Regions from separate parts of the Psychrobacillus sp. NPDC096426 genome, predicted to be linked through region 2. Evidence: predicted binding sites of a transcription regulator. Region 2 holds the regulator's gene; each other region holds the start of a gene.
What was found. Region 2 encodes Rex, which represses fermentation and respiration genes when NADH is low (regulators of the CRP and FNR family bind a similar motif). Its sites were predicted from a motif close to TTGTGAAATATTTCACAA; they were not measured.
Positions count from the first base shown of each region.

Region 1 (6,427 bases), on a different contig from region 2:
ATGTGTCCACCATTCGTTTTTAAATAAGTTATGTAATTCTACTAATTGGTTTTCATTCAATTCATCAATTACTCTATAGTCCATTGTCTCATTACTCCTTCAACATCGTCTTTGAATTTTATGTACTCACTTTAACATTCGTAACGCACAATGATTACCCCATCAATATTACAACCGTCCTACTTCAGAGTTGCATATGCCTTTTTGGCCATATCATAATGGTCTCCATGCCAATTTTTCACTTCATTAAAATGAAAAAATCCAATTTCCAAGCTCTCAAAAGATGTTTTCAAAGTCCCATCTAATATTTCACAAATAAACAGTGGATGGTAAGAAGTATGCGGTTGTCCAAAATCTCCAGGCTTTCTTGTAAATATATCAATGAGTTCGTTTACTTTAACATTTAGCCCTGTTTCTTCTATAAATTCTCTTTTTAACGATTCTTGTGGACTTTCACCTGCTTCACACCATCCACCTATTATCCCCCATGTTCCATCATCTGCCCTACGTTCTAAAAGCATCTTTCTATCTTCAGAAAAAATAACACCATTTACCCCAACCTTCGGTGTTACATGCCCAAGCTCATTTTTAAATTTTTCTACAATGATGCTTTCCTTAATATCGCTAATTTCGGAGTATTCTTTACTAGCCAATATTAGTAACGACTCATACCTTTCAACATCATACGGATTATTTGCATATTGTAGCCCAAGTTGAGCTATTGATCGAACATGATCTAATAACGTTAGTCTATTTTCCATTAATAAACCTCCCTCTTATTGATATGGTCTTCATTTTTATCGATATTAACTTGCTTACTAAAAAGAACCCACGATATTTTGATAAAGTTTCATCTCTTTCTATATGTCTACTTACTAGTTCCACACATAATCTCCAACTCCTTTAAATAATGAAAGCGTACACTGTATATATTCACTAATATAAATATAATTCCTTCTTCCCCCTTCTCCATTTCCTAAAAAAAACGCTCAAAAACACCGTTCCGATTATGCGAACGATGTTAAAATGTTTACCTTATTATATTTAAGTTTTCTACCAATGGTAAATTTCGTCTTATTTTTATAAATTATTTTGGTAGTGGTGCTATGGAACGTAACACATAGGCGGTTAATCCAGTAAATAAAATAACAGTACAAACAATGAATAAGGCTAGCATGTAAATCGTCCTCTCCAATGCATTTGAAATTCATTCTCATTTACACAATAACACATTATTTCACTACTTTCTACATTATTCTATTCTTTTTTACTATATTTCATGTTAAAATTGAACTATATATACGATTTTGGAGGGGAAAAAATGAGTGCTTCAAAGCATATACAAACTATATTAAATGGAACTATACAATCGTTAAAATCTGTTATCCCTCTTTCAATGGATATAAAGTCCCCTTCGCTAATGGAACAACCTTTTGAGCAAAAAGAAATGGGTGTATTAATAGGAATTATTGGTGATATTAAAGGTAGGATTATAATAGATTCAACTTCTAATTGCTTTTCCCAGATCGGCGCAACGATGTTCGGAATGCCTTTAGAAGGAGAGATGCTCGAATCTTTTACTGGAGAATTAGGTAACATGGTTGCCGGCAACTTATGTACGTCCGTAGCTGCAAATGAAGTGGAAATTGATATTACTCCCCCTACGGTTATAGTTGGGACGACTAGATTATTCGGATTTCAACACGCGTTCAAATTACCTGTTCAAATTGCTGAAGTTGGCGATTTAACGATCATTTTAACCATTGACGAATAGCAACTAACGAAGAAGGACTTTCTATTAGGAAGTCCTTTTTTTGTCGAAAAAATAAATAACAGAATATTCTATGTTCATATTGTTAAAGTATCTGATTTAATAGAATGGTATTATTCTTCACATTTAATTCACATAATCGGTTCTTTAGTGTGAGTTTTATCACATCTTCTATAAAAAAATGTATTTATGATATAACTATACAACACAAATATTGGAGGTGTATAAAATGTCGAAGAAACGCGAGAAAGATCCAGATTTAAAAGGTACGCTTTATTCAGTCGGTTTTCTCGGTGCATTTATATTAGTTACATGGTTCATGGTATTTTATTTATTTATTGATCGATTTTGATTTAGAGGAGATTCGAAATTATGCATTTTCATAAATATGAAAAATCGTGGTTAACATTTGGAATTAGTTCACTCGTTTTATTTTTAGTTATTGTTGGTTTTAGTGCTTTCCATTATGGTTCCCATCCACCAAGTGCGAAAGTATATGTAGATCCTGAACGCGTGGATGAAATTGCACCATTTAATAATCCGGGTGTCCATCAAGTAGAAGGAAAGGATTGGGACTATGAAGTAGTGTTTGTTGCATCTGCTTTTTATTATAATCCCCCTGAAATTGGAGTTCCACTTGGGTCTACTGTTAAGTTTATTGCAACAACCAAAGATGTAGTACACGGTTTTCAGGCAGCGGGAACAAATATTAATATGATTCTGGAACCTGGTTATGTTTCAGAATACGTAACAACAGTGGATAAAGCAGGAGAATATTTAATATTATGTAACGAATATTGCGGGGTTGGACATTCGTCCATGATGTCAATGCTAAAGGTGGTTGAGTAAAATGACAACTATATCTGAAAGAACAAAAGATTTAGTTAAAGTAGATAAAAAAGATGGCAAACTAGCGCTTGCTCATATTTACGTTGCGTTCATCGCATTAGCTATTGGTGGACTTTCCTGTATTTTTTAGTCATCTGTCTAGTTTGCAAAATATACTCATCATTCATATCTAATAACTCCTTTTCATCTTTATAAAAGGAGTTTAACAACAAAATATCAAGACTCCATCAATTTCCAAGAAAATAATAAATAAAAAAAAGATGATTGATCAGTTAAAATGCTGTTCAATCATCTATATAAATAGCATGGATGCTTCTCGATCTGTATTTATAGCAGAAAGTATTTTAGAATGTTTGTTAGGAGTGTTTTTAAAAGATCCACACCTTGTGAAAAAAAGTCATCAAAAAAATCCTTGTGTGTTTTCAAAACACAAAGGATTTTTTTAATGACTTCAATTTATGTTGTTACTTTATAATCGAACTTTATTCCACTTAAGTGACAGACGATTATAGTTGATAGATTTTCGTATACTTTTCTTCCAGATAGTCTGCAAGGTAATTGCCGTTAAGCCCTTCTCCTGTAGCATCTTTCAATATTTCTAACGGTTTTTTCAACGCTCCGTATTGATGTACATTTTGTGTAAGCCAATCTTTTATTGGAGAAAGATTGCCTTTTTCAAATAGTTCATCAAAATTAGGGATGTCTTTTAACATAGCTGCTTTAAATTGGGAAGCGTACATATATCCGAGTGCATACGATGGGAAATAACCGAAGCTAGCTCCAGCCCAGTGGACATCTTGTAAAATACCTTCCGCATCATTTTTAGGATGAACACCTAGATATTCCTCATATTTTGCATTCCAAATTTCTGGTAATTCTTCTACTTGTAAGTCACCATTGAACAAGCCTTTTTCTATTTCATAGCGAATCATAATATGCAGCGCATACGTCAATTCATCTGCCTCGATTCGGATAAGCGATGGCTTTACTTCATTGATAGCTCGTAAAAATTCTTCCATCGTAACATCTCCGAATTGGTCAGGTGAATAGCTTTGAAGCTTTTCATAGTTTTGCTCCCAAAACTTCGGATTTCTCCCTACAAAATTTTCATAAAATAGGGATTGAGACTCATGAATCCCCATGGAAGCTCCACTAGCTAAAGGAGTGCCTGTCAATTCTTCACCAACGTTTTGTTCGTAAATCGCATGGCCGCATTCATGAATCGTTCCAAAAACGGCCGAACGGAAATCAGACTCATCGTATTTTGTTGTAATGCGCACGTCCCCACGATTTAAACCTGTCGCGAACGGATGTACGGTTTCGTCTAGTCTACCAGCATCAAAGTCATACCCTAATTGTTTAAGTACGTCTAAGCTAAACGCTTCTTGTTGTTTTTTATCAAAATGCTTATATAAGAAATCTGTTTTTGGTTGGTTTGGAGATTCTGCAATTTTCTTTAATAATGGAACAATTCGGCTTCTTAACTCACCAAATACTTTGTCTAACACATCTGTTGTCATTCCAGGTTCATATTGGTCTAACAACACATTGTACGGATTATCATCTTTTACTCCCCAATAGTTAACAAACTGCTTTAATGTTGCGACCATTTCTTTTAGGTAAGGCATGAACATTTCCCAATCATTTGTAGCTTTTGCTTCTTCCCAAACTGATTCAGATTTAGATTGAAGAATGACAAACTTTTTATATTCTTCTGCTGGAATCTTCTTACTTAAATCATATTCTTTCTTTACTTCTTCGTATGTTCGTTTCGTAACAATGTCCGCATGTTCAAGCGTCGATTCTATCCCGTCCAATAAACCTTTTAGTTCATCTGAAGTAGATAAGTTAAACACATCTGTAGCAAGTACCCCTACTACTTCCGAACGTTGATCAATGCCTTTTTTCGGTGCCCCAGTGCGCATATCCCAATATAAAACCCCTAATGCTTCGTTGTATGCACCAATTTTTTTCACATAATCTAAAAATTGCTGTTCGCCTGTCATTTCTAATCCCCCTTGTTATACACTATCGATTGTTGTAGGTAATATCCCAGTAAATCGACTTTCTAGTCTTGCTTCTTCTTCATTTAATAGAAGATGAATTTCCCCATGATCACTTGAAGTACGGATTAAACGCCCGATTCCTTGCTGCAATCTTAACAGCATAAACGGTAATTCCACTTCTTCAAATGGATCATTCGAAAAAGATCGTTTCGCATCAAATAATGGATCTGCTAATGGGAATGGCAAATCATAAATAATGACTCTCGTTAAAGCTTCTTGCGGCAAATCAAGCCCTTCCCATAGATGGTATGAACAGAGTGTTGTAAAATCGCCATTTTGAAAATCTTTAACAATAGTCGAGAGCTCACGATCCCCTTCAAATACTATACCATTTAAGTCTGCCGCACGGTTACGGAATTGCTCCATCGCTGCTTTGGATTTAAATAATACTAACGTTTGCTGCTTATTTTCTAATAATGCATCGACTTGCTTCACTTTATCTTCTTGAGTTGTCTTATGTGCATATATTTTCATCACTTCATCATAGTCGAATGGTGATTCTACAGAGAATGATTGAAACTTTTCAATTCCTAAAGAATCTGCAATATACGTAAAATCTTTTGCAATCGATAATGTAGCAGACGAAAAAACGATTGGTAACTGGGAAGTGAATAATTTTTCGTGCAAAATATCTGTTACTAGACGTGGCATCACAATAAGTGTTTCATGCCCATCAATAATCTCCAACCACTCTACGCCGTCCCCTTTTTCTGTAAATAAACGTAAAGAGAATGCATACTGCTCCAAAAATTCTTCTACCATACGAAGTTCATACTCAGGTATCGTAAACAACTCAGACTCGAATACAAATTCCTCAAGCAAATCGTTTGTAATACGAATCGCTTGTTTGCAAACTTGCATAAGTTCTGGTGTTTTGTCGATTTTCATCCGTTCGCTTTCTTCTTCGGTGCTGTTTTTTCTTAAAATGCCGAAAATACGGTCATGAGTTTCTTGTAACACTTCCATTAAATGCAATGTTTTTTCACGAACGCCGTCTACCATGACGCGTTCTAGTAACCGAACTAACGTTTCACTTTGCACTTCATACGTTAACGCTTTTTGTGCTGCATACTCCAGTAAATGCCCTTCATCTAACACAATCATCGATACATCCGGTAGTAATGGCATTTGTCCTTCTCGCACGCGAGATTCTTTCGTCCAAATATGCTCCATTAAAAACTCATGCGAACAAATGATTAGATCCGTCGATTGACGATAGTTTTGACGATGAATCGTTTGACCACATCGATTTCGAAGATCACAAACTGTACATTGTTGTGTTGGATGGTAATTTACTTTTTGCCAATCAGCATCACTTACACCAGGAAATTGGCTTCGTTCGCCATACGGATAAATTTTTTGAAGAGAAGAATGTCCGTATACGAAGTCTGGAATTTGATCTTCAATTTCTTCTAAAAAGAAATCATTATCTCCATCTTTTTGCGCTTCTTCTAAACGTTTCAAGCATAAATACTGGTCGCGTGATTTGGCTAAACGGACATCTATGTTAATATCTAAATAATTTTGGAGTTTAAAAATATCCCCAGCTTCTTTAACTAATTGTTCGATCAATGTTTCATCGGCACAAGCGATTAATGCTGGCTTCCCTGTATATCGCGCATACGAAATAGCAGGTAGTAAGTATGCAATCGTTTTACCTGTACCTACGCCAGCTTCCGCAAATAATACATTTTTTTCTTTTAATGTTTTCTCAATTTGATATGCCATGAAGATTTGCTCA
Region 1 covers NZ_JBIWEX010000042.1:12,131-18,557, reverse strand. The annotation lists gene ACIQYS_RS21730 (GNAT family N-acetyltransferase) at 1-84, opposite strand, end outside; gene ACIQYS_RS21725 (NUDIX hydrolase N-terminal domain-containing protein) at 180-761, opposite strand; gene ACIQYS_RS21720 (chemotaxis protein CheX) at 1,322-1,774, shown strand; gene ACIQYS_RS21715 (cytochrome c oxidase subunit 2A) at 2,001-2,123, shown strand; gene ACIQYS_RS21710 (cupredoxin domain-containing protein) at 2,144-2,620, shown strand; gene ACIQYS_RS21705 (hypothetical protein) at 2,622-2,750, shown strand; gene ACIQYS_RS21700 (carboxypeptidase M32) at 3,127-4,626, opposite strand; gene ACIQYS_RS21695 (ATP-dependent DNA helicase) at 4,642-6,427, opposite strand, start outside.
Region 1: a site for Rex is predicted at 1,922-1,939, ahead of ACIQYS_RS21715 (cytochrome c oxidase subunit 2A). Genes of this name have one in related genera too.

Region 2 (6,427 bases):
GCCGAGCGCAAATCCTGCGTCAACGTGTAGCCGTCCATATTAGGCATCATAATGTCAACAATCATCAAATCAATATGTTCTTTTTCTAGCACTGCCATTGCCTCTAAACCATCAGTAGCCGCAATCGTTCGGTAACCTTTACGTTCTAAATAAGTGATCATCAAATTTCTAATATTGTCATGGTCATCTACAACCAGTATGTTAAACATGTTTGCTGCACCTTTCCATATAAGTTTGGCACCATAGAAATCCCTTTATTATTACCCTTTTAATAGCCAATCTAAATCCATTAACAAAAAAACCTCACTTAAAGAAAAGCTACTTGAAAGCACAATTCCTTCTTTTATGAAGAATAATCATAATACATCATCCTCTCATAATTCAGATTAATGTTCAAATATTTCCAAATTCCCTCTTACATTACCAATACCCTGTAAAAATAACTACTAGAGGCAGTTTTATTGATTATTTAATGAATCTTGTAGTGAAAGACAGGGAGATTTTCCCTCTCCTTGGTAGGACTTTCCCCAATTTCTCACCAACTGTCCGAACTCATCTTCTTAATTCTCAGCTTGTTATTTGTGTATTAGAAAGCAGTGTTAGCAGGTACATCATGTATTCCTTGTTGTAACTGAAATTTGATTTTTATCCCAATAGTTGAGTAGGCTAAGTGTTCCTTTGTTTGATAATGGATGAATATCATAATTTATGTCCAGCGGTGGTTTTGTCTCTAAATAAATTTTTTCTGTAAATATTTGATGGAATAATTTTTCTAGCCGTTTCTCAAAGTCCCTGTGACTTATGGATAAAGCTTAGAATGCTTTCAATGAAAGGACATTTCTACAGAAGAAAACGTAATAATCCAGACGACAAGTTGTTGGATGAAGATGTTATAAAAGCTTTAAAATTTCACAAAGTAAATCAAGAGAAATCCATTCAACAATTAAGTGATACTTACAATAATCTAGATATCATCTTTGCTAAAACAGAGCGGCAACCGGGATATCTATCGTAGTTAAAACGGCACAATTGAGAAAGGCAATACTACTTGCTCTTGCAAACTTATATCTCGAATTAACCCAACACTCTTTACGACCATACACATACATCACTTCTAGCAGAGGCTGGTGTAGCACTTGAACAAATCATGGATAGACTTTTGCCATTCAGATGATCAAATCACCAAAAAATGTCTATCTCCACGTTACAAAAGAAATGAAAAAAGAAGCTTCCCAAAAGTTTGCACAACTAATGAGAAGCCTCTATTATAATCCTCTATGTTAGCAAAATGTTAGCATTTCACTTTCAACTTACATACAAACCCTTGTATATCAAGGGATTGACGGCTTTATCACATCATGCCGCCCATGCCACCCATATCAGGCATGCCCATTCCGCCGCCTGCTGGTTCTGGGATATCTGCTACTACTGCTTCTGTCGTTAAGAATAGTGCAGCTACAGATGCAGCGTTTTGAAGTGCTGAACGAGTTACTTTAGTTGGGTCTACGATACCAGCGTCGATCATGTTTACCCATTCGCCGTTAGCTGCGTTGAAACCAGTACCGATTTCTTCGCGTTTTAGACGGTCCACTACGATTGAACCTTCTAAACCAGCGTTGTTAGCGATTTGACGAACTGGCTCTTCAAGTGCACGAAGGACAATTTTTAGACCAGTTGCTACGTCGCCTTCTTGTGTCTCTGCAACTTCTGCTACTTTGTTGTATACGTTTACTAGTGCAGTACCACCACCAGATACGATACCTTCTTCCACAGCTGCGCGAGTTGCGTTTAGAGCATCTTCAATGCGAAGTTTGCGTTCTTTTAGTTCTGTTTCTGTTGCTGCTCCGACTTTCACTACTGCAACACCACCAGCAAGTTTAGCTAGGCGTTCTTGTAATTTTTCTTTGTCGAATTCAGAAGTTGTTTCTTCTAATTGCGCACGGATTTGACCTACACGGCTAGCGATGCGATCAGATTCTCCGTTACCTTCTACAACTGTAGTGTTATCTTTTGTTACAACCACTTTAGAAGCTCGTCCAAGTTGTGTAATGTCCGTAGATTTTAAATCTAGTCCTAAATCTTCTGTAATTACTTCAGCGCCAGTTAGGATAGCGATATCTTCTAACATTGCTTTACGGCGATCTCCGAATCCTGGAGCTTTAACCGCTACAGCATTAAATGTTCCGCGTAATTTGTTTACAACTAGAGTAGCTAATGCTTCCCCTTCTACATCCTCAGCGATTAGTAAAAGTGGTTTCCCTTGTTGTACAACTTGCTCAAGCACTGGAAGGATTTCTTGAATGCTAGAGATTTTTTTATCTGTAATTAAAATATATGGATTGTCCAAAATTGCTTCCATTTTATCTGAGTCTGTCACCATATAAGGAGATGCGTATCCACGGTCGAACTGCATACCTTCTACTACGTCAAGCTCTGTAGTGAATCCTTTAGACTCCTCGATTGTAATAACTCCGTCGTTTCCAACGCGTTCCATAGCTTCCGCGATCAATTCGCCAACTTCAGAATCTCCAGAAGAGATTGCAGCAACTTGTGCGATAGACTCTTTGCCTTCGATTGGTTTAGAAATTGTTTTTAACTCTGTAATTGCTGCTGCAACTGCAAGGTCAATTCCTTTACGAATTCCAACTGGGTTTGCTCCAGCTGTTACGTTTTTCAATCCTTCACGAATCATTGATTGTGCTAAAACAGTAGCTGTTGTAGTACCGTCACCAGCGATATCATTTGTTTTCGATGCAACTTCTGCAACTAATTTTGCACCCATGTTTTCAAATGCATCATCAAGCTCGATATCTTTCGCAATTGTTACACCGTCATTTGTAATAAGTGGTGAACCGAATTTTTTCTCTAGAACGACGTTACGTCCTTTTGGTCCAAGCGTTACTTTTACAGCGTCTGCAAGTTTATCCACCCCACGTAGCATTGCACTACGAGCGTCTTCACTGAACTTAATTTCTTTTGCCATGATTTAGTTACCTCCTAAGTTTTGTCTGGAATTTTTTTAGATAAGAAAATATAAACTTTTTTACTCAGTATTGATCCAGCTCCAGCGCCTTTCCTGTCGGAGGCCTGCAGGATGCAGGTCATGCAGTCGTTGCGACACGATGTCGCGAACTTAGACTGTATTCCTCTAACATAGGCGCTTGCGCTTTTCTATTTAGCCAATTACTGCTAGAACATCGCTTTCGCGTAATATTAAATATTCAGTGCCTTCGTATTTTACTTCTGTACCTGCATATTTAGAGAAGATAATGCGGTCTCCTTCTTTTACGTCCAATTCTACACGAGTGCCGTTATCAAGTACTCGTCCAGAACTTACAGCAACAACTTTCCCTTCCTGTGGTTTCTCTTTAGCAGAGTCTGGAAGAACGATGCCGAATGCTGTTTTTTCTTCTACTTCGATTAATTCGATTACGATACGATCACCTAATGGTCTTAACAAGTGAAACAACCTCCCTAAATTTGTCGAATTTTATATTATTAGCACTCTTACTCTTTGAGTGCTAACACACTTATAATAATAATTAATAACAGAACATTTTGCAAGTAAGAAGGCTAACTTTTTCTTTTATCTCTCTTTTCCTTTACAATAAAAGAAGATTGTTAATATAGAGAGGAATCATTTCAAATGAAACAGCAAAAAACCGGATTATACATTTTAATCATCTACTGTGTGATGCAACTTTCAGGAGCAGCTTTTGTACCCCTCCTTTATAAATTAATCCAAACAACGGATGTGAAAGATCCAGTGCTCACCACTTACGGTTGGTGGATATTCATCAGCATGGGAATTGCCACCTTCTTTACACTACACGTTATTCGCAAAAATAATACGTTCTTAAGGCCTTTAAAAGGACAGCAAGCTTCTCTTGGTAAAGTAATCGGTTGGGGAATAATTGGTTTTTTCCTAGTTTTTTTCGGTCAAATTGTTGCGGCAAATCTGGAACTAATGTTTGGAATTGAACCAGGCTCTGCAAATACGGAGCAATTTATAGAAATTGCGCGTAGTGTTCCTTTTGCCATTTTTTCTATCGTTATTTTTGCACCTATATTAGAAGAGATTATTTTCCGCCGCATCATTTTCGGTTCATTATTGCCCAAAACAAACTTTTTTGTAGCGGCGCTTGTGAGTGCAATTGCTTTTGCAGTGATACACTTCGAGTTCGTGCACATCCTACTATATGCCGTGTCTGGGTTTATATTCGCGTTTATCTATTACAAGACAAAACGTATTATGGCATCGATCATTTCTCACATGCTCTTGAATGGATTTGTTGTGCTCGCTCAGTTTTACGGCGATGCTATCAAAAAATTTTTCGAAGCCTATTCACAAATGCAATAGAGAAAAGCCTTCCATCAATTGGAAGGCTTTGTTCATTCTTCAGTATGCTCATTTCGTATCAAGTAAATCAGCGTTTGCACCTCGACAGACAAATCAATCGTATGTACTCGAATCGTATCTGGTACTGATAGCCTCACCGGCGTAAAGTTTAAAATGCCTTTAATATCGGTTTTCACTAATCGGTCGGCAACTTCTTGTGCAGAGCGACTTGGAACTGTAACGATTACTAACTCAATCCCGTACTCCGCAAGTTTCGTTTCCATCACACTTGGATGAAAGACCGGAATATCACTTTTCATCATTCCTTCTACTGGGGCTTTCGTGTCAAAGGCCACTACAATTTTAGTATTATGATTTTTCTGGAAATTGTATTTGAGAAATGCGGTTCCTAAGCTACCTACACCTATTAATGCTACATGTGCTGCTTCGTCTTGGTCGAGCGTTTTTCGAAAAAATTCTAGAAGCGTTGGAACATCGTAGCCGTATCCTTTTTTACCGAGTGCTCCAAAATGAGAGAAATCTCTTCTAATCGTTGCGGAATCTATTTTCATTGCTTCGCTTAGTTCTTGGGAAGAAACTCGTTTATGTCCTGCATTATGAAAACTTTGTATAAATCTATAATATAACGGAAGTCTTTTCGTTGTTGCTTGAGGAATTCTTGGAAGTTCAGGTTTCATGAAAAACCCTCCTATTTCATTGGTACAAATCGTTATTATATTACTAGACATTTCCTTACTTGTAAAGCTAGGGCGTTGCAACGTTCGGCCCTATCTATTACACTAAGGAGAGAATTGAGGTGCCAATTATCATGATTGTTTTACAAGTCAATCAAGTAACAAAATCCTTTAACGGAGAAGATATATTAACGAACGTAAAGTTAGAAGTACAAGACCGAGATCGTGTTGCGCTCGTCGGACGAAACGGTGCTGGAAAGTCTACTTTACTTAAAATAATTGCTGGTGAAATGTCATATGATTCTGGCGATATCATCATGCCAAAAACAGTTCGCCTAGGCTATTTAGAGCAACATGCTGGACTTGAATCGAAGCTATCCATATGGGATGAAATGATATCTATTTTTAGCGATTTAATCGACTCCGAAAAAGAGCTACGTTCATTAGAAGCACAAATGGCTGATCCTTCTATATATGAAGACGCAGAAGCTTATGCACGTGTAACTGCAACTTATGATGAATTACAACTTGCATTCAATGAAGCTGGAGGTTATCGATTCGAATCGGATATCCGCTCCATCTTACATGGTATGCAGTTTTTCCCAGAAGATTATGATAAGCCCGTACAAGCATTATCCGGAGGGCAAAAAACGAGACTGGCATTAGCGAAAATGTTACTCAGCAAGCCTGATTTACTTATCCTTGATGAGCCAACAAACCATTTGGACATCCAAACACTTAGCTTTTTAGAAAATTATTTAAAAAACTATAACGGTGCCGTTTTAATCGTTTCCCATGACCGATATTTTTTAGATCAAGTCGTGAACTTTGTATATGAAGTTTCTCGCCATAATGTAACTAGATATGTTGGAAATTATAGTGCTTATTTAGATGAAAAAGCGAAAAACTATGAGCTCGACAAAAAGAAATACGAAAAACAACAAGAAGAAAAAGCAAAATTAGAAGACTTTGTAAGCAAAAATCTAGCACGTGCTTCGACGACAAAAATGGCGCAATCGAGACGAAAAGTCCTTGAAAAAACGGATTGGATGGATGCTCCAGATGGCGACGAAAAATCAGCGACGTTCGGTTTTACCATCGATCGTCCAAGCGGAAATGACGTATTACGACTGGAGGAAGTTGCCGTTGGGTATCCAAACAAAACCGTCTCCTCGAATATCTCTTTTTCTGTTTATAAGCAAGATCGTATTGCACTTGTCGGTCCAAATGGCGTCGGAAAATCCACGCTACTAAAAACACTGATGAAGCAACTGGATAGTAACGCTGGAAAAATTCAGTATGGAACTAATGTCCAATTTGGTTACTACGATCAGGAACAAGCTACTCTTACTGGCAATAAAACCGCATTGCAAGAACTATGGGATGAATGGCC
Region 2 covers NZ_JBIWEX010000010.1:84,963-91,389, reverse strand. The annotation lists gene ACIQYS_RS10600 (response regulator transcription factor) at 1-209, opposite strand, end outside; gene groL (chaperonin GroEL) at 1,352-2,983, opposite strand; gene groES (co-chaperone GroES) at 3,176-3,460, opposite strand; gene ACIQYS_RS10585 (CPBP family intramembrane glutamic endopeptidase) at 3,647-4,360, shown strand; gene ACIQYS_RS10580 (redox-sensing transcriptional repressor Rex) at 4,393-5,037, opposite strand; gene ACIQYS_RS10575 (ABC-F family ATP-binding cassette domain-containing protein) at 5,169-6,427, shown strand, end outside.

Region 3 (6,427 bases), on a different contig from region 2:
ACGCGCAGCTTCAGAACGAGCAGTCGTAATAATTTCTTCACGAGATGCTTCTCCTTGCTTCTTCGCATTTTCGACAATCGCTAATGCTTCCGTACGTGCTTCTTTAAGTAAGTCACGTTGTTCTTCGAGTAAACGCTGTGATTCCCCGCGGCTATTTTCAGCTGCTTCGATCTCACTTGCGATCAACTCTTCACGTTGAGTCATAATCCCCATAAGTGGACCCCATGCTACTTTCTTCAAAAGAGCCATAAGTAATAAGAAGAAGAATAGTGTAGCGATGATATCCCAAATGTTTAACCCGGCGCCACTAGCACCAAGGATAAGGTAATCAAAAGACACGATTGTTTCACTCCTTTCAAACGCTATTAAGAGATCTTACTTTTATAATGTAAACATTTCATCATTGTTTTCTAAATTCATAAAGAGAATGGCGGATAAGTTTCCGCCATTATATATAGACTTGTCTATGTTTATTATTTGTTTAATACGATGAACGCGATAACTGCAGCGATGATTGGAATCGCCTCAACTAATGCTACCCCGATGAACATAACTGTTTGTAAAGCTCCACGTGCTTCTGGTTGACGAGCGATACCTTCTACTGTTTTTGAAACGATTAAACCATTACCAATACCTGCACCAAGTGCACCTAAACCGATTGCTATAGCTGCTGCTAAAAGACCAACTGAACCTACCATTGTTTAATTTCCTCCTTGGAATGTTGTTTTGTTTTTATTTATTTCTGCTTAAAATTAAAGCAGTTATATTAATGGTCTGTCGACACTTTGTGCGACATATAAACCATCGTTAACATTACGAAAATGAACGCTTGGATTCCACCTATAAATAAGGAGAAACCTTGCCATGCCATTGCTGGAATAATTGCTCCAACAAAGCCGAAAATGCCAGATGTTGCTAATCCTGCAAGTAGTCCGAGTAGAACTTCCCCTGCGTAGATGTTACCGTAAAGACGAAGACCGAGTGTCAACGTATTTGCGAATTCTTCAATAATTTTTAAAGGTAATAGGAATGGAAGCGGCTTCAAGAAGTCTTTTCCATATTCTTTTGAACCTTTCATTTTAATACCGTAATAGTGCGTTAATAAAAGAATCATTACTGCTAATGTCATTGTTACTGTTGGATCTGCTGTTGGGGATTTCCACCAAAGCACCCCATCATACGAAATGGAAAACGGAAGTCCTAATACGTTCGCTACAGCGATAAACATGATTAATGTAATTCCAAGAATATGGAATCGTCCACCAGTTTGCCAGTCGAAGTTACTTTTAATGATGCCTTTCACGAAGTCCATTATCCACTCCATGAAGTTTTGCATACCAGTTGGCTTCAGTTTCAAGTTTCTTGTCGCAATGTATGCGATCAAAAATACGATGAGTGTAGTAACTGCAAGCATTAATATGTTGGACCAGTTACCATGCATCCCTAGAAACACAAATTCTGGATTTTTATGTTCCACGATTCATTCACCTCTCTTTCACATACTCATTACTGATTTCTTGCATGAAACATAATACGTTCTACAACAAGCAGAACATAGGGAATCATTAAACCGATAACCGTGCTAATAAGATGAATATACTCTGGAAGGGCAAGGGCAATTGCAACTGCTGCAATACCTGATCCAAAGCGGAAGGCTGTACCTAAACCTGCTCGTCCTTTTTCACCTGATAACACACGATCAAATTTCTCCATTCTACGAGTTAGAATCCAGAAATTATACAGACCAAATAACGAACCTAGTGCTAAGCCTGCAAAAATTGTCGAATATTGGGTGAATCCCCAACCTAGCGCACATACTGCGAGCAAAAAAAATATGTATCTCTTTTGCTTCGTAAAAATACGTTGCATTTCTAGCATTGTTCTTTAGTCTCCTGAATCATATTTTCGAATGGTAGTAATAAGCGCCGTTACACAAGTCAAAAGACCTAGTAGTAAGCATATTACTAAAAAAACTGGAGTGGTTCCATATGTTTTATCTATCCACATTCCTGTGAATATTCCTATTAATATAGAACCTACAAGCTGTGAGAGAATCGCCGAATATAATGCTATCCCTTGTAACGGACGTCTTGTCTGACGCATAAAAAAATCCCCATGTTTTCCTTATTAAGTAAAAACTGTGAATCTAGTAGAAAGTTGTTACGACAAGTGTTTCGAGCATGAAACCCCTATCATTATATCCTTTGTAAGCATACAATAGGGGAAATTTTATGTCAATTGGTATCAGTGAAAAACTTCACAAATACTTCTTATTTGACATAGTATCGACAAATTTAAAAAATTGTGAAAAATGCTTGCTTGTCAACGGATGTTTTTTATGCACAAGCAAGCATTTTCAAGGCAGGATTTACTTTGTTCCGAATAAACGGTCACCAGCGTCTCCTAAACCTGGTACGATATAACCATGATCATTTAACTTTTCATCAAGCGCAGCTATATATATATCTACATCTGGATGGGCTTTTTGTAATGCTTCTACACCTTCTGGAGCTGCGATTAAACACATAAACTTAATGCTTGTTGCTCCGCGTGTTTTAAGTGAATTTACTGCTTCGATTGCAGAACCACCTGTTGCAAGCATAGGATCTACTAAAATGAAATCACGTTCTGCAACATCTGCTGGAAGCTTCACGTAATATTCTACAGGTTGTAATGTTTTTGGATCTCTGTATAGTCCAACATGTCCAACTTTTGCAGCCGGGATTAATTTTAAAATACCATCAACCATCCCGATACCAGCACGTAAAATTGGAACGATTCCAATTTTCTTACCAGCTAACACTTTAGATTTAGTTGTTTGTACTGGTGTTTTTACTTCTGTTTCTTCTAATGGCAGATCACGTGTAATTTCAAAAGCCATTAGAGTAGCCACTTCATCCACAAGTTCGCGGAATTCTTTTGTTCCCGTCTCAATATTGCGGATATATGTGAGTTTGTGTTGAATAAGTGGGTGGTCAAATACGAAAACTTTCGGCATATTTTTGTCTCCTTCGTGGTTTTATTTCAAATTCTATTAATTATAACAAAAAACGCAGGAAACATACTACTAATACCATGTCTTAATATTGCGTCTATTCATTGTGGTGTCATTGGTTTGTAAAAATTAATTGTTGATTGGTCTATATTGTAGAAATAGCACAGTGTAAGTGTTCTTTAACTACTCACAAATGATAGTTTGCGCTTTATAGGAATAATGCATTAAGGAAGTTACGACCAGGATTTCCGCTGCAGGGCGGACGCTTTCCGCCGCCCTTCCGCTCCAATCCACGAAAATTGCTAGATAGTCAGAGTCACTGTTTTTAAATTCAATCTTATGTAGTATTTTCTTGAAAATAAAATCCAATAAATAGGTAATATCAATCAATCAGTTATTTAAAACAATCAGTTCTATTTGGAAAGCGACTAAATTAGCAAGAAAGCTACCAATTCTTAAAACAACAAGTTTACTTTGAGTGAGACAACGATGAATACAAGATGTTATTCCAATAAATAGTTGAATTAAACGAACTTTATTCTAGTAAATATCCGTTTATTTTGAGGCAGCATATTCTAATTAGGTTTAATGAATATTGCGTAGTGGACTTGATAAATTTAAATCTCTGATTAATGTAGATGCCAAATTAGCAAGAATTTCCCATTGATTGAAGCGGAAGGCGGCGACTCCGGCGGGATCAAGTGAGAAAGATGAGACTTCACAACGTACGCGAAGCGGCGGTGAAGGCTCATCGCTCACCCCGCGGAAAGCGTCCGCCTGCAGCGAAAATCATAGCTGTACCTATTAGAGCTTTTATGACGCATTACCTTATGTTGTTGACAGAAAGTTATCTGCAAACCATATATTTTATAGTTTCCTAAAATATGAAAACAAGCTACCTTCTTTTTTCAACAGGTAGCTTGTCTTTATATTACTCTATTAATTATATAATGGGAATTTTTCTGTTAAAGCTGCAACACGTTCTTTTGCTTCTTGAATCACTTCTGCGTCTTCGTGGTTTTTCAATAGTTTTGCAATGATGGATGCAATTTCTTTCATTTCCTCTTCTTTAAATCCACGAGTTGTTACAGCAGGTGTTCCTAAACGGACGCCAGAAGTAATAAATGGACTTTGTGTTTCATATGGGATTGTATTTTTGTTTACTGTAATTCCTACTTCATCTAATACATGCTCAGCAACTTTACCTGTAAGATCAATTGCAGAAACATCTACTAGCATTACATGATTATCTGTACCACCTGATACGATACGCAGACCTTCTGCTACTAAACTATCTGCTAAAGTCTTAGCATTAGCGATTACTTGCGCTTGGTATTCTTTAAATTCTGGTTGTTGCGCTTCACCAAATGCAACTGCTTTTGCCGCGATAACATGCATTAATGGACCACCTTGAATTCCAGGGAAAATTGTTTTATCAATTTTCTTCGCGAATTCTTCTGTTGTTAAGATCAACCCTCCACGTGGTCCACGCAATGTTTTATGCGTTGTGGACGTAACGAAATGAGCATGTGGAACTGGGTTTGGATGAAGACCTGCCGCTACTAACCCCGCGATATGCGCCATATCTACAAATAGGTACGCTCCGATTTCATCCGCAATTTCACGGAATTTAGCAAAGTCGATTGTACGTGAGTACGCACTTGCACCAGCAACGATCATTTTCGGTTTATGTTCTAATGCTTTTGCACGAACATCTTCATAGTCGATTGTTTCGTTTTCTTTATCAACACCATACTCGATAAAGTTATATTGGATACCACTAAAGTTTACAGGGGAACCATGCGTTAAATGCCCACCATGTGACAAGTTCATCCCTAAAATCGTGTCACCTGGTTGTAATGCAGTCATGTAAACAGCCATATTCGCCTGTGAACCTGAATGAGGTTGCACATTTGCATGTTCTGCACCGAAAATTTCTTTCAAACGATCACGAGCAATATTTTCTACAACGTCGACATGCTCACAACCACCATAGTAGCGTTTACCAGGATAGCCTTCTGCGTATTTATTCGTTAAAACAGAACCTTGTGCTTCCATCACTGCTTCGGACACGAAGTTTTCAGATGCGATTAACTCAATATTTGTTTGTTGACGTTTTTTCTCTGCAAGTATTGCCTCGTATACCGCTGAATCTTGTGCTAAAATTTTCTCCATTCTCATTTCCTCCTCTGAACTCATCCGTAAAATGCACGTTCTCCACCAATTAGTTTCGGACGTGTGTTGGCAATCGTCACGACTGCTTCCCCAATTTGTTTCGTGGACACGCGAATTGGAACAGCTACAGGCTGTAACTGCATACCAATAAGGGTTTGTCCTATATCAATGCCGGCACGTGCTTGTACATGCTCGACTACGACTGGGTCTTGGAATTTCGTGTACGCATAAGCAGACATGGAGCCACCTGCACGAACAACTGGAATAACTGAAACTTCCGAGTATCGATACAGCTTTTGCGTTTTTCTTTCCATTGTAAGGGCACGGTTAATATGCTCGCATCCTTGAAAAGCAATATGCACTTTATTGCGCAAAGCAAATGCTTGTATTGGTCCATATAAAACCTCTGCCACTTCTAAACCACCGGCAGTCCCAATTTTTTTACCTATAATTTCTGAGGTTGAACAACCTATAACCAAAAGATCATCTTCATGAAAGTCGATTTGCTGCTCCACTTCTAGGAGAAGCTGTTCTATTTGCTCTTTCCACAAATCTTTTGCTTCCATCTGAAAATCCCCTTCTTCCTCAGTTTTCTAGTGCTGTAATTTTTTCTACTCGGCGTGTGTGTCGTCCACCTTCAAAATCTTGTGCAAGCCAAGTTGCAACGATTTCTCGTGCAAGTCCTGGTCCTATTACTCGTTCTCCCATTGCAAGCACGTTCGAGTCGTTATGGCATCTTGTAGCTTTTGCTGAAAATACATCATGAACTAATGCACATCTAATCCCTTTTACTTTGTTTGCTGCGATAGACATGCCGATGCCTGTACCACATATTAAAATACCACGGTCAAACTTCCCACTTACTACGCCTTCTGTAACTGGTACTGCGTAGTCTGGATAGTCAACAGAATCGTCACTCGTTGGACCAAAATCTTCATAAGAAAGTCCGAGCTCTTCTAGTTGTTGCATAATTTCCTTGCGAAGATTATTTCCGCCGTGATCAGAAGAAATTGCAATTTTCAATTTGTTCCCTCTTTTCTGTTTTAGTACTCCTATTCATCATACCATTTATCTGCAAAAAAAAATACAATTCACGCAAAGTGAATTGTATTAAAAAAGTCTATTTTGACGAATTTCTGTCAAATTGCGAAATAACCTTGAATAATTCTTCTGATTGTTCCTTTAATCCGAACGATAGGCGATCAATTTGCTCAATCGATCGTGCTTGTTCATCTGTCGCACTTCTTACTTCTTCTG
Region 3 covers NZ_JBIWEX010000014.1:81,373-87,799, forward strand. The annotation lists gene atpF (F0F1 ATP synthase subunit B) at 1-339, opposite strand, end outside; gene atpE (F0F1 ATP synthase subunit C) at 474-698, opposite strand; gene atpB (F0F1 ATP synthase subunit A) at 767-1,477, opposite strand; gene ACIQYS_RS13115 (ATP synthase subunit I) at 1,507-1,878, opposite strand; gene ACIQYS_RS13120 (AtpZ/AtpI family protein) at 1,885-2,103, opposite strand; gene upp (uracil phosphoribosyltransferase) at 2,369-2,998, opposite strand; gene glyA (serine hydroxymethyltransferase) at 3,935-5,170, opposite strand; gene ACIQYS_RS13135 (TIGR01440 family protein) at 5,191-5,736, opposite strand; gene rpiB (ribose 5-phosphate isomerase B) at 5,756-6,193, opposite strand; gene ACIQYS_RS13145 (methyl-accepting chemotaxis protein) at 6,291-6,427, opposite strand, start outside.
Region 3: a site for Rex is predicted at 2,246-2,263, ahead of ACIQYS_RS13120 (AtpZ/AtpI family protein). Genes of this name have one in related genera too.